One region of the Micromonospora sp. NPDC052213 genome, then DNA from elsewhere that is predicted to be linked to it. Evidence: riboswitches for the same ligand, from Rfam matches in the RefSeq annotation. Region 1 holds a riboswitch; each other region holds the start of a gene.
What was found. Region 1 has a riboswitch for cyclic di-AMP ahead of AB0L34_RS15885 (hypothetical protein). Riboswitches for the same ligand answer to the same signal wherever they lie in the genome.

Region 1 (3,635 bases):
CCGGCCGGGCGGGTCGACGGCCGGCATCCGCGCGGAGCGGCACACCGTTGCCAGCGCGCCGCCGGTGCGCGACGATCGGGCGACGGCGACGGTGGGGAGACGGCGTGATCAGGCGGGATTCCTTCAGCTACACCGTCCAGGCGCGCTGCTCGCTCGCCGACGCCGCGGGGTTGCTCGCGGACCCGGCCCGGCAGCAGGACCTGCACCCGCTGATCGTCCGGGTCCGCCGGGTGTCGCCCCGTCGCGGCGCGCGGGCCAGCTACCTCATCACCGACCGGCTGGCCGTCGGGCCGCTGCGCCTGCCGGTCACCTACCGGGCCGACGTCCTGGTCGACGGGCCGGACGAGATCGTCACCGTGGCCCGGCAGTGGCCGGCCACCACGGTGCGCAACCGGACCCTACTGCGGGCCGAGCCGGACGGCGTGGTCCGGATCGACGTCGAGATCACCCTTGCCGCGCCGGTTCCGCTCTTCGGCTACGCCTTCCGCCAGGCGCGCGCCGCCCACCTGGGGCTGGCTGCCCGGCTCGGCGTCGCCCTGGGCGGGCACCCGCCGGAGTCACCGCCCGGCTGAGCCGGGCATCGACGACACGGCGAGTCCCCCGGCCGTCGGCCGGGAGGTGGCGGCGGGAAGGCGGTCGGCTTCGCCGTCCAGGTCGCGCTGGCGGCGACGTGGCGGCGACGGACGCCCCGGTGACCCGCGAGCGGGTCACCGGGGCCGGGCGTCAGTAGACCGACAGGTGCACGTGGTTGGTGTGGTCGCTGGACGGGTCGCCGTTGGCCCCGCTGTACGACTTCCAGCCGCTGCTGGGCAGCCAGATCTGCCTGTACCAGATCACGTAGAGCACGGCGAGCCGGTCGGCGTTCTTGACGAAGTACGTCGCCAGGTTGTTGCCGTACGTCCTGTCGCCGCCGGTGGCGTCGCCGCCGAACCCGCTCTTCTGCGCCGCGAAGTCGCAGGCCCGGCCCTTGGGGTGCTCGCCGGAGCCGCCGGGGCGGTAGCAGGAGACGTAGCGGGTGAAGCCGGCCGCCTTGGCCTGGTTGAGCGCGTGCAGGGTGCGCGGGGTGATGCAGCCGTCGGCGGGGGTGGGGTCGTTGACGCTGCACGACTCGGACGGCCAGGACCCGTCGGAGTTGCGTGGGGCCGGCTTCGCCGTCGCGGTGGAGCTGCCGCCCGGCCCGCCGCCGCTTGCCTGCGACCGGTTGGCGACCGTCAGCGCCCGCTCCGCCTGCTCCTTGCGCTTGGCCATCACCGTGACCTGCTTGCGCTGTTCCCGGATCTCGCCGTCCAGGGCGAGCTTGGTGCGGGTGGCCTGGTCCCGGGTCTCCTGGAGCTCGCGGAGCGCCCGGTCCTCGTTGGCGGCCACCGCGTCGAGGGCGGCGGCCCGGTCCATGAAGCCGTCCGGCGAGCTGCTGTTGAGCAGGGCGGACGCCACCCCCAGCCGGCCGGTCCGGTAGGCCACTCCGGCGATCTCGCCGACCTTGTTGCTCCGCTCGGTCAGCTCGCTCTCGGTCGTCTTGAGCTGCGCGGCGAGCTGCTGCTGCCGCTTGACCGACGTGTCCAGCGCCCGCTTGGCGTCCAGGTAGCCCTTGCTGGCGGCTTCGAGCTGGGCCCGCAGGGCGGGCGTGCCGCCCTCCTGGTCCTGGCCGGGGGCCGCGGCGAGCAGGCCGGCCCGGGAGGCGGCCGCCGCGGGAGCGGTGGTGACCGGGGCGACCGCGGCGCCGAGGGCGAGCGTCACGGCGATCAGGGCCGCCAACCGGGCGGCGCGTCGTCGTACAGGTGCCATCACTGGCATACACGTGTCCTTCCGTCAGCCGCCGACCGGGTTAGCTGACGGGTTCGGGACGGAAGATCCCTACCGCTGACGCGGATGCACCCCACGAACATGGTTCCCCGGTTCGCCCCGCCGGGCGATTAGGCGGCGGCCACCGCCGGCACCGGTGGGTGCCGCCTGGCGGAGGCCGGAACCGAGCCTACCGGTGCCGGTGTGACTGGTGCAGCGCACGTGACCGAGGGTGCCTGTCCGCTTACCGTCAAATCCGACATAAGTCAACAATACTCTCCCAGATTTAAGGCTGTGCTCATTACCACTCAACCGACCCGCAGGCCCCGGGAGACGCCCCCGGCTCGATCTGCAACGTCGCGTGCTCGATCTGGAAGTCCTCGTGCAGGGCCGTCCGGGCCGCGGTGAGCACCGCGCCGACCTCGGCGCCGGGCTCCATGGTCAGGTGTGCCGAGGCCACCTCCATCCCGGAGGTCAGCGTCCAGACGTGCAGGTCGTGCACCTCGGCCACGCCGGGCACGGCGGCCAGCCGGTCGTGCACCCTGGTGACCTCGAGGTGCTCCGGCGCGGCCTGCACCAGGATGCGCAGCGCGGCGCGTCCGAGCCGCCAGGTGCGGGGCAGGATGAACATCCCGATCGCCACCGCGACCAGCGGGTCCGCCCACCACCAGTCGGTGACGGCGATCAGCAGGGCCGCGCCGATCACGCCGAGTGAGCCCAGCAGGTCGCCCAGCACCTCCAGGTACGCGCCCTGCATGTTGATGCTCTCCTTCGCCCCGGACCGCAGCAGGGCGAAGGCGGCCACGTTGGCGAGCAGGCCGAGCACGGCGACCGCGAGCATCGGGCCGGCGAGCACCTCCGGCGGGTCGCCGAACCGGCGTACGGCCTCGACGACCACGTAGACCGCGACGCCGGAGAGCAGCACGGCGTTGGCCAGGGCGGCCAGCACCTCCAGCCGGTAGAGGCCGAAGGTGCGCTGCGGGTCCGCGCCGGCGCGCCGGGTCGCGGTGATCGCCGCGAGTGCCATGCCGATGCCGAGCACGTCGGTGAACATGTGCCCGGCGTCGCTCAGCAGAGCCAGCGAGCCGGTGCGGAAGGCGGCCACCGCCTCCACCACCATCAGGGCGCCGAGCAGCGCGAACGCCGCCCAGAGGCGGCCCCGGTGGCGGTGCGCGGCATTCGCGACCGACCCGTGGTGGTGGTCATGACCTGCGCCCACGCGCCCACCTTCCGTCACCCGTCCGGACCCGGTTCAATCTATGCTCACATCGCAATATGTGCAAGTGACTGCCGGCGGCGGCCGGGACGACTCAGCCGGTCGGGTCGACGGTGGTCAGCCGCTGGGTGGCCCGCGACAGCGCGACGTAGAGCGTCCGTACGCCCGAACCCGGGTCGGCCCGGATCTCGCCCGGGGCGACCAGGACCACGCCGTCGTACTCCATGCCCTTGGCCTCCAGGCTGGTCACCACCTGCAGGCGCGGCGCGCCCAGCCCGCCCAGCCACCCGGCCACCTCGTCCCGGCGGGGCACCGGGGTGATCACGCCCACGGTGCCCTCCACCTCGGCCAGCAGCGCCGTGGCCGCCGTCACCACGGCGGTCTCCAGCTCCGCCGGCGGCACCACCAGCTCGACCGGGTCGACGCCGGTGGAGCGCACCGCCCTGGGCAGCGGGAGGTCCGGGTGCAGCCGGCGGATCTCGGCCGCCGCCACCGCGAAGATCTCCGCCGAGTTGCGGTAGTTCGTGGTCAGGGTGAAGTGGTGCCGCTTGCGCCGGCCCAGCGCCTGGTCCCGGGCGCGGGTCAGCTCCTCCGGGTCGCCGGTCCACGCCGTCTGCGCCGGGTCGCCCACCACCGT
Region 2 (3,635 bases), on a different contig from region 1:
CCCGGACGGTGACCGGGTTGCCGGACGGGACGGCCCGCGGCCGACACCAGCCCTCACGACCTGCGGCCGGATGTCGGGATGGCTACCATTCGGCCGGTGGCCCTCCGCACTCCGCGCCGTCCGCACCGCCGCCCCGACCGGGCGACGGTGTCGAGCGACCGCGACCGGCCGGGCCGGGCCGTCGCGGCGCGTGACCGGCCCGCCACGCCAGGGCGATCCGCCGCGGCGGTCACCCGGGCACGCCGAACCGGCCGGCCCGCCGGCACGTACCCCGCCCTGGATTCGTTGGGAGACACTCGATGGGCGCCGACCACACCCGTCCCGCACCGTCCGCCCCGCCGGGGGTGCGGCGGATCCTCGTCGCGACGGTGGTGCCCCTGTTCGTCGCCACCCTGATCGCGGCCCTGCTGCTCTGGCCGTGGGACGCACCGGACGCCGCGCCCGGCACCGATCCGCCCCGCCACCACGGCACGGTGACCCGGGTGGTGACGGAGCCGTGCCCGCCCACCCCCGAGGCGCCGGAGGGCGCCGCGGAGGGCCCCTGCGGCACCGTGACCGTGCGCGTCGACGACGGCCCCGACGCCGGCCAGCAGGTGGAGACGCCCGTACCGGCAGGGCCGGGGGCGCCGACGGTCGCGGTCGGCGACGAGATCGTCCTGGTCCAGCTCACCGATCCCGCCGACCCCTCGGCGAGCGCCTACAACATCGCCGAGCACCAGCGCGGCAAGCCGCTGCTCTGGCTGGTGGTGCTGTTCGCCGCCGCGATCGTCGCGTTCGGGCGGTGGCGGGGGCTCGCGGCGCTGGCCGGCCTGGCGGCGAGCTTCGCCATCCTGCTGACCTTCGTGCTGCCCGGCATCAGCGCCGGCAGCCCACCGCTGCTGGTCGCGGTCGTCGGCGCGGCACTGATCATGTTCGTGGTGCTCTACCTGACGCACGGGGTGACCGCGCAGACCTCGGTCGCCGTGCTCGGCACGCTGGGCAGCCTGGTGCTGACGGGCGTACTCGGCACGATCGCCACCGCGGCGACCCACCTGACCGGGTTCGGCAGCGAGGACGCCACCACGCTGTCGATGTTCCAGGCCGACGTCGACCTGCACGGCCTGCTGCTCGCCGGGATCATCATCGGCTCGCTCGGCGTGCTCGACGACGTCACCGTGACGCAGGCCGCGACGGTCACCGAGCTGGCGCACGCCAACCCGGGGCTGTCCCGGATGCAGCTGTACCGGGCGGCGACCCGGGTCGGCCGCGCGCACATCGCCTCGACGGTGAACACCATCGTGCTGGCGTACGCCGGGGCCTCGCTGCCGGTGCTGCTTTTGCTGACCGCCGACTCCCGGGCGGTGAGCCAGATCCTGACCAGCGAGTTCCTGGCCCAGGAGATCGTCCGCAGCGCGGTCGCCACCCTGGGCCTGATCGCCGCCGTGCCGCTGACCACCGGGCTCGCGGCCGTGGTGACCACGGCCGGCCGGCGCGGCGGCGAGTCAGCCGACCGCGGCGCACCCCCGACCCCGCCGGCTCCCCGGCCGGCGGCCGACCGCTCCGAGGCGCTGGAGGCCCTCAGCGGGCCGCGCGCCGGAAACGCCCCCTCCGCCGCCCCCGCCGGGTGGCCCGACCGCGACGGGAGCACGGACACCGCATGGTGAAACTCCTCAGCGTGACCGATCAGGACGTCCCGCCTGATAAACGCGTCACTGGTCACCCTCCGCCGCTACGAAATAACGCATTTAGTCGGCTTAGGGACGTAGATCCCCGGCAGGGCTCTCGGGTAACCTCGCTGCCGGTCACCGCCGAAGGCGCGCAGCGGCGCCTGCGGTGCCGCCGCCCAATCGCCGCCAGGCGAGCCGGGGACCCAGGTACGTGGGGTGAATCCGCGACAGCGGTAGGGGCCACTTCCGCCCCGAACCCGTCAGCTAACCCGGTCGGCGGTCGACGGAAGGGAAAAATGTGACGGCACCCCTACGCCGCTGGTTGACCCCTGTGGTGGCCGTGATCGCCGCCCTGGCCGTCTTCGCCGGGCCCCTCCAGGCGGCGGCCGCACCCACCCCGCCGCCCCAGCCCTCCGGCCACGGGGACGACGAGCCCAAGCTGCTCAACGACCTGATCGAGGCGCGGAACCGCAACTACGTCCAGGCCAAGGCGAAGCTCGCGAAGTCGAAGAAGCGCCAACTGGAACTGGCCCTGGAGGTCGACCGGGCGCAGGCCGACCTGGCAGCGCTGGCCCCGCAGGTGAGCCAGATCGCCGCCCAGTCCTACCGGACCGGGCGGATCGGCGCGGTGTCGATGCTGCTGGACACCGCCAGCCCCGACTCGTTCGTCAAGCGCGCCGCCGCCCTCGACGAGCTGAACCTGGTCAACTCCAAGAAGCTCGCCGAGGTGAACGCGGTCAAGAACCGCGCCGAGCAGGCCAAGCTGGCGCTCGACGCCGAGGTTCGCGAGCAGACGAAGCTGACCAACGAGATGGCCCGCGGCAAGCGCGAGGCGGAGAAGGCGCTCGCACTGGTCGGCGGCAGGGGCCTGACCAGCGGCAAGGTGGTCGCCACCTCGCCGGTGGCCCGGATGGCACCGGGTCGTACTGCCGACGGCGACTGGAAGCCCCTGTCCTGCACCGAGAACGACCCCACCACCTCCGGCTGCATCACCGCGCGCACGCTGCACATGTACAAGGAGGTCAAGCGGGCCGGCTTCAACCGCTTCGTCGGCTGTTACCGCTCCGGCGGGCCGTACGAGCATCCGAAGGGCCGGGCCTGCGACTGGTCGCTGCAGCGGAGCGGCTTCGCCCCCTGGCACAACGACGACACCTACATGTACGGCAACAACCTGACCGCGTTCCTGGTCCGCAACGCCGACCGGCTCGGCATCTACTACGTGATCTGGAACCGGCAGATCTGGTTCCCGGCGACCGGCTGGAAGTCCTACAGCGGCCCGTCGAACCATACGGACCACGTGCACGTGTCGCTGCTCTGACGGCAGCCAACGACAGGGCCGCCCCGCAGTCGCGGGGCGGCCCTGTCGGCGTCTGTCGCCGTGTCGGCGTCCACGGCCGGTGGTCGCCCGTGCCCTGCCGGCGTCTGTGGCCCTCGTCGCCGGGCGTCTGTAGCCCTCGTCGGCGGCGCTTGTGGCCCTCGTGAGCGGGCGTCGGGCGGCCGGGCCGGGGCGGGCGAGCGCGGGAACCGGTCAGGCGAGGGCGGCGCTGGCGGCCGGCTGTGCCCCGTCGACCGCGCCCGGCCCGGTGGGCGCGGCGGCGACCCTCCGCGCCTCGCCGGGCACGGCGGTGACCGCCCGCGCCTCGCCGGCGGCCAGCCGGTACGACATGCCCACGACGGCGCAGCGCCCGGCGGCCACCTCGGCGGCGAGCACGGCCGACCTGTCCAGCATCGCCTCGACGGTCTGCGCGATGTGGATGTCGACGATCCGGTCGATGTCGTCCACGCCCTCGGCGGCGGCGCGGCGCAGGCTGGGCACCACGGCGTCCACCACGGCGCACAGGTGCCCGGCCGGGGGCGTGCCGGTGGTGTCCGCCGCGCGGGCCGCCTGGACGGCCCCGCAGGAGTCGTGCCCGAGGACCACCACCAGCGGCGTGCGCAGGACCGTCACGGCGTACTCGACGCTGCCCAGCACCTCGGGGCCGACCGTGT
Region 3 (3,635 bases), on a different contig from region 1:
CGAGCCGCGCAGCGGGCAGGGAGCCACCGGCGGGGGCGGGTTCGGCACGCCGGGCGGCTGCCGGTTGCAGCCGGTGAACTGCGGCTGGTTGGTGGCGAAGTCCGGGTCGATGGTGACCAGCCCCGTGTGCGGCGTGCCGGTCGACGTGAACGGCGCCTTGAGCAGGTCGAAGTAGTGCGACCAGTCCCAGTACGGGCCCGGGTCCCAGTGCATGCCGCGCACGGTCGAGGCGACGGTGCCGGGGACGTTGTCGTGACCGATGATGTGCTGCCGGTCCAGCGGGATGTTGTACCGCAGCGCCAGATGGCGGACCAGCTTGGCGGAGGTGCGGTACATCGCCTCGGTGTACCAGGTGCCGTGCCCCGCGAAGCCCTCGTGCTCCAGGCCGATGGACTTGGCGTTCACGTACCAGTTGCCGGCGTGCCAGCCGACGTTCTTGGTCTTGATGTGCTGGGCGATGTGGCCGTCCACCGAGCGCAGGGTGTAGTGCCAGCCCACCCGCCTCGGGTCCTTGACCAGGTTGACGCTGGGCCCGAAGTAGCCCTCGGTGTCGTGGATGACGATGTACTCGATCTTCTGCTGGGCCGGCCGGTCGGCGAGGTCGTGGTTGCCGTAGTCACCCACGGTCGGGCCGTACTGGGCGTAGGGCGCCGGGATCCACTCGCAGGAGATCGTGTCGGGGCACTCCAGCCCGTCGGGCCGGGCGACCTTGCGCAGGCCCAGCCGGTCGAGCCAGGAGCGTTCCGGCTGCACCGCGCTGGCGGGGAGGGTGACCCGGTGCCCGTCGTCGGTCAGCCGGCTGTCGCCGGCGCCGATGGTGGCGTACACCTCGTTGGCGAAGGCCGCCGCGGCGTCGGCGCTGTCCGCGCCGGAGTACCGGGCCACGGCGCCGTACCAGGCCGCCGGGTCCGTGTCGGCGCCGACCGGGGCGCCGATCTCCTTCTGGTACGCGGCCAGCAGCGCCGCGCCGCCCCGGATGTTGGCCGTGGCGTCCGTGCGCAGCGCCTCCTCGCTGGCGCCGGTCAGCCCGGCGGCGGCGTCGAGCGTCCGCAGCGAGGCTTCGGCGGGAGGCTGGGCGGCCGGCGGCTCGTGCGCCTCGGCCAGGGACGGGCGGGAGTCGTCGCCCCGCGGGTCCTCGGTGCCCTCGTCGTGGTGGGTGCCCCCGGGCAGTGCGGCGACGTACTCCGCGTCGGTGAGGTGCATCGGTCCGAAGCCGCCGCTGGTGCTCGGCGTTCCGGCGTTGGTGTCCCAGCGGGACTGCAGGTAGGAGACTCCGAGCAGGACGCTCTCCGGCACGCCGTACTCCGCGGCCGCGGCGGCGTACTGCTGCTGCCGGTCGGTCGTCGATGCGGCGGCGGCGGTTCCGGCGGCGGTGAGCGGCGTCGCCGCCAGGGCGGCCGCCACGGCGGCGGCCAGCAGGACGCGTCTGCTCCTCGATGTCGCTGACAGGTGCATCAGACCCCCAGGTCGGACGGGCGAATGTGGGGCCACCTTCGCCCCGGGCGCCACCTCCGGTCAATACCTTTCCATGCGTCACTTACCGAAGAAGGAAAATTTCGTCGCCGGAGGTACTCGCTCCCACCGGCCGGCACGAATACGGTGTGTCACGGCTCGATGGGTTGCGGATCGATAACGACCGTCTCTACTCTGGTCATTCGTCGGCCGGCGACAGTCCGCCCAACCGGGGCGGTAACGGTCCGACACCGCCGAGTCGCTCCCGAGCGAGCCGGGGACCCAGGTACCCCGGGGTGAATCCGCAGCACCTGCGGTAGGGCGTCCCCTTCCCGCCCGAACCCGTCAGCTAACCCGGTAGGCGGTACGGGAAGAAGGAGTACGGAGCCCGGTGGCACACCATGCCCCGCGGCCACCGTCGGCACGGTCGGCACCCGCCGGCCCGACGACGGCTGCGCCGCGCCCACGCTGGTACCGCTGCACCACCGCCCTCGCCGCCCTGGCCGCGTTCGCCGTCGTCCTGACCGGCGGCGCCACGGCGGCCCACGCCGAACCGACGGTCGCCGAGATCGAGCGCCAGATCGACGAGGACTGGAACAAGCTCGAACCGATCATCGAACGGCACAACGCCACCCGCCAGGACCTGGCCGCCAAACGCAGGCAGGCCGACGCCCTCGCCAAGCAGATCAAGCCCCTGGAACGGCAGGTCGAGCAGGCGATGGAGGAGGTCAGCGCGCTGGCCGTCCGCGCCTACAAGGGCGAGAACGTCTCCGCCGTCAACGCCCTGCTGGGCAGCCGCTCGCCCGACCAGATGGTCGGCCAGCTCGAACTGCTCGACCGGTTCGCCCAGCACCAGCAGCAGGACGTGCGGCAGGTCGCCGAGTTGCGCGACCGACTGGCCGAGAAGAAGGCCCCGCTCGACGAGATGGTCGTCCAACTCGGCCGGACGGAGGCCCAGCTCGCCGCGAAGAAGAAGCAGATCAACGCCGAGATCGACCGGCTGCAGAAGCTGCGGCTGCGGATCTACGGCAGCGGCGGCGGCGGTTCGCTGCGCCCCGCCCCCTGCCCGGCCAGCTACCCGGGTGGCGGGGCCGGCACCGCGGTCAAGTTCGCCTGCGCCCAGATCGGCAAGCCCTACGTCTGGGGCGCCGAGGGCCCGAACGCGTACGACTGCTCGGGCCTGATGCTCGCCGCCTGGGCGAAGGCCGGGGTCTCGCTGCCGCACAACGCCGCGCAGCAGCGCCGGGTCACCGCGACCGTCACCCGGGGCGAGCTGCGCCCGGGAGACCTGGTCTTCTACTACAGCGACCTGCACCACGTCGGCATGTACGTCGGCGGGGGCTGGGTGGTGCACGCCTCCCGAGCCGGGGTGCCGGTGAAGATGAAGAAGGTCGACGACGGCCCGATCCACAGTTACGGCCGCCCCGGCTGAGCGGGTGAGGAACGGGCCCTTCCTGACGCACCCGGTGGCGGAAGGGCCCGCGCCTCACGGCGACCGTCGGGTCAGCGGGTCGGCCAGGTGCGCCAGTGCTGCCAGGAGCGGCTCGGGGTCGGGCCGCGCTGCCCCTGGTAGCGCGAGCCGTAGACGGCCGAGCCGTACGGGTGCTCGGCCGGCGACGAGAGCCGGAAGATGCAGAGCTGACCGATCTTCATGCCCGGCCAGAGGGTGATGGGCAGGTTGGCCACGTTGGACAGCTCCAGCGTCACGTGGCCGGAGAAGCCCGGGTCGATGAAGCCCGCGGTGGAGTGGGTGAGCAGGCCGAGCCGTCCCAGGCTCGACTTGCCCTCCAGCCGCCCGGCGAGCTGGTCGCCGAGGGAGATCACCTCCAGCGTCGAGGCGAGCACGAACTCGCCCGGGTGCAGCACGAACGGCTCGCCCTCGGGCACCTCGACCATCGACGTCAGGTCGTCCTGCTGCATCGCCGGGTCGATGTGGGTGTAGAGATGGTTGTTGAAGACCCGGAAGAGCTTGTCCAGGCGGACGTCGATGCTGGACGGTTGCACCAGCGTGGGCTCGAACGGCTCCAGCGCGAGCGTGCCCGCCTTGATCTCGGAGACCAGGTCGCGGTCGGAGAGCAGCATCGCACCACCTTAGCGAGCGATGTGCGTGACCTGCGTGTCGGACTACCTGTTCGTACACGTGTTCGATAGAATGTCGGCATGGCTTCCTGGTCCGAATTCGC

Region 2: another riboswitch for cyclic di-AMP. It lies ahead of AB0L34_RS17980 (hypothetical protein); the one in region 1 lies ahead of AB0L34_RS15885 (hypothetical protein).
Region 3: another riboswitch for cyclic di-AMP. It lies ahead of AB0L34_RS31555 (NlpC/P60 family protein); the one in region 1 lies ahead of AB0L34_RS15885 (hypothetical protein).

The regions. Positions count from the first base shown of each region.
Region 1 is NZ_JBFAVI010000055.1:8,514-12,148, reverse strand. It holds gene AB0L34_RS15895 (hypothetical protein) at 1-27, opposite strand, end outside; gene AB0L34_RS15890 (SRPBCC family protein) at 105-572, shown strand; gene AB0L34_RS15885 (hypothetical protein) at 724-1,785, opposite strand; cyclic di-AMP (ydaO/yuaA leader) riboswitch at 1,799-1,930, opposite strand; gene AB0L34_RS15880 (cation diffusion facilitator family transporter) at 2,084-3,001, opposite strand; gene AB0L34_RS15875 (AAA family ATPase) at 3,093-3,635, opposite strand, start outside.
Region 2 is NZ_JBFAVI010000068.1:1,435-5,069, forward strand. It holds gene AB0L34_RS17975 (YibE/F family protein) at 300-1,643, shown strand; cyclic di-AMP (ydaO/yuaA leader) riboswitch at 1,810-1,941, shown strand; gene AB0L34_RS17980 (hypothetical protein) at 1,945-2,964, shown strand; gene AB0L34_RS17985 (carbonic anhydrase) at 3,175-3,635, opposite strand, start outside.
Region 3 is NZ_JBFAVI010000236.1:4,268-7,902, forward strand. It holds gene AB0L34_RS31550 (peptidoglycan recognition family protein) at 1-1,455, opposite strand, end outside; cyclic di-AMP (ydaO/yuaA leader) riboswitch at 1,695-1,831, shown strand; gene AB0L34_RS31555 (NlpC/P60 family protein) at 1,844-2,884, shown strand; gene dcd (dCTP deaminase) at 2,956-3,534, opposite strand; partial or broken gene AB0L34_RS31565 (pyridoxamine 5'-phosphate oxidase family protein) at 3,613-3,635, shown strand, end outside.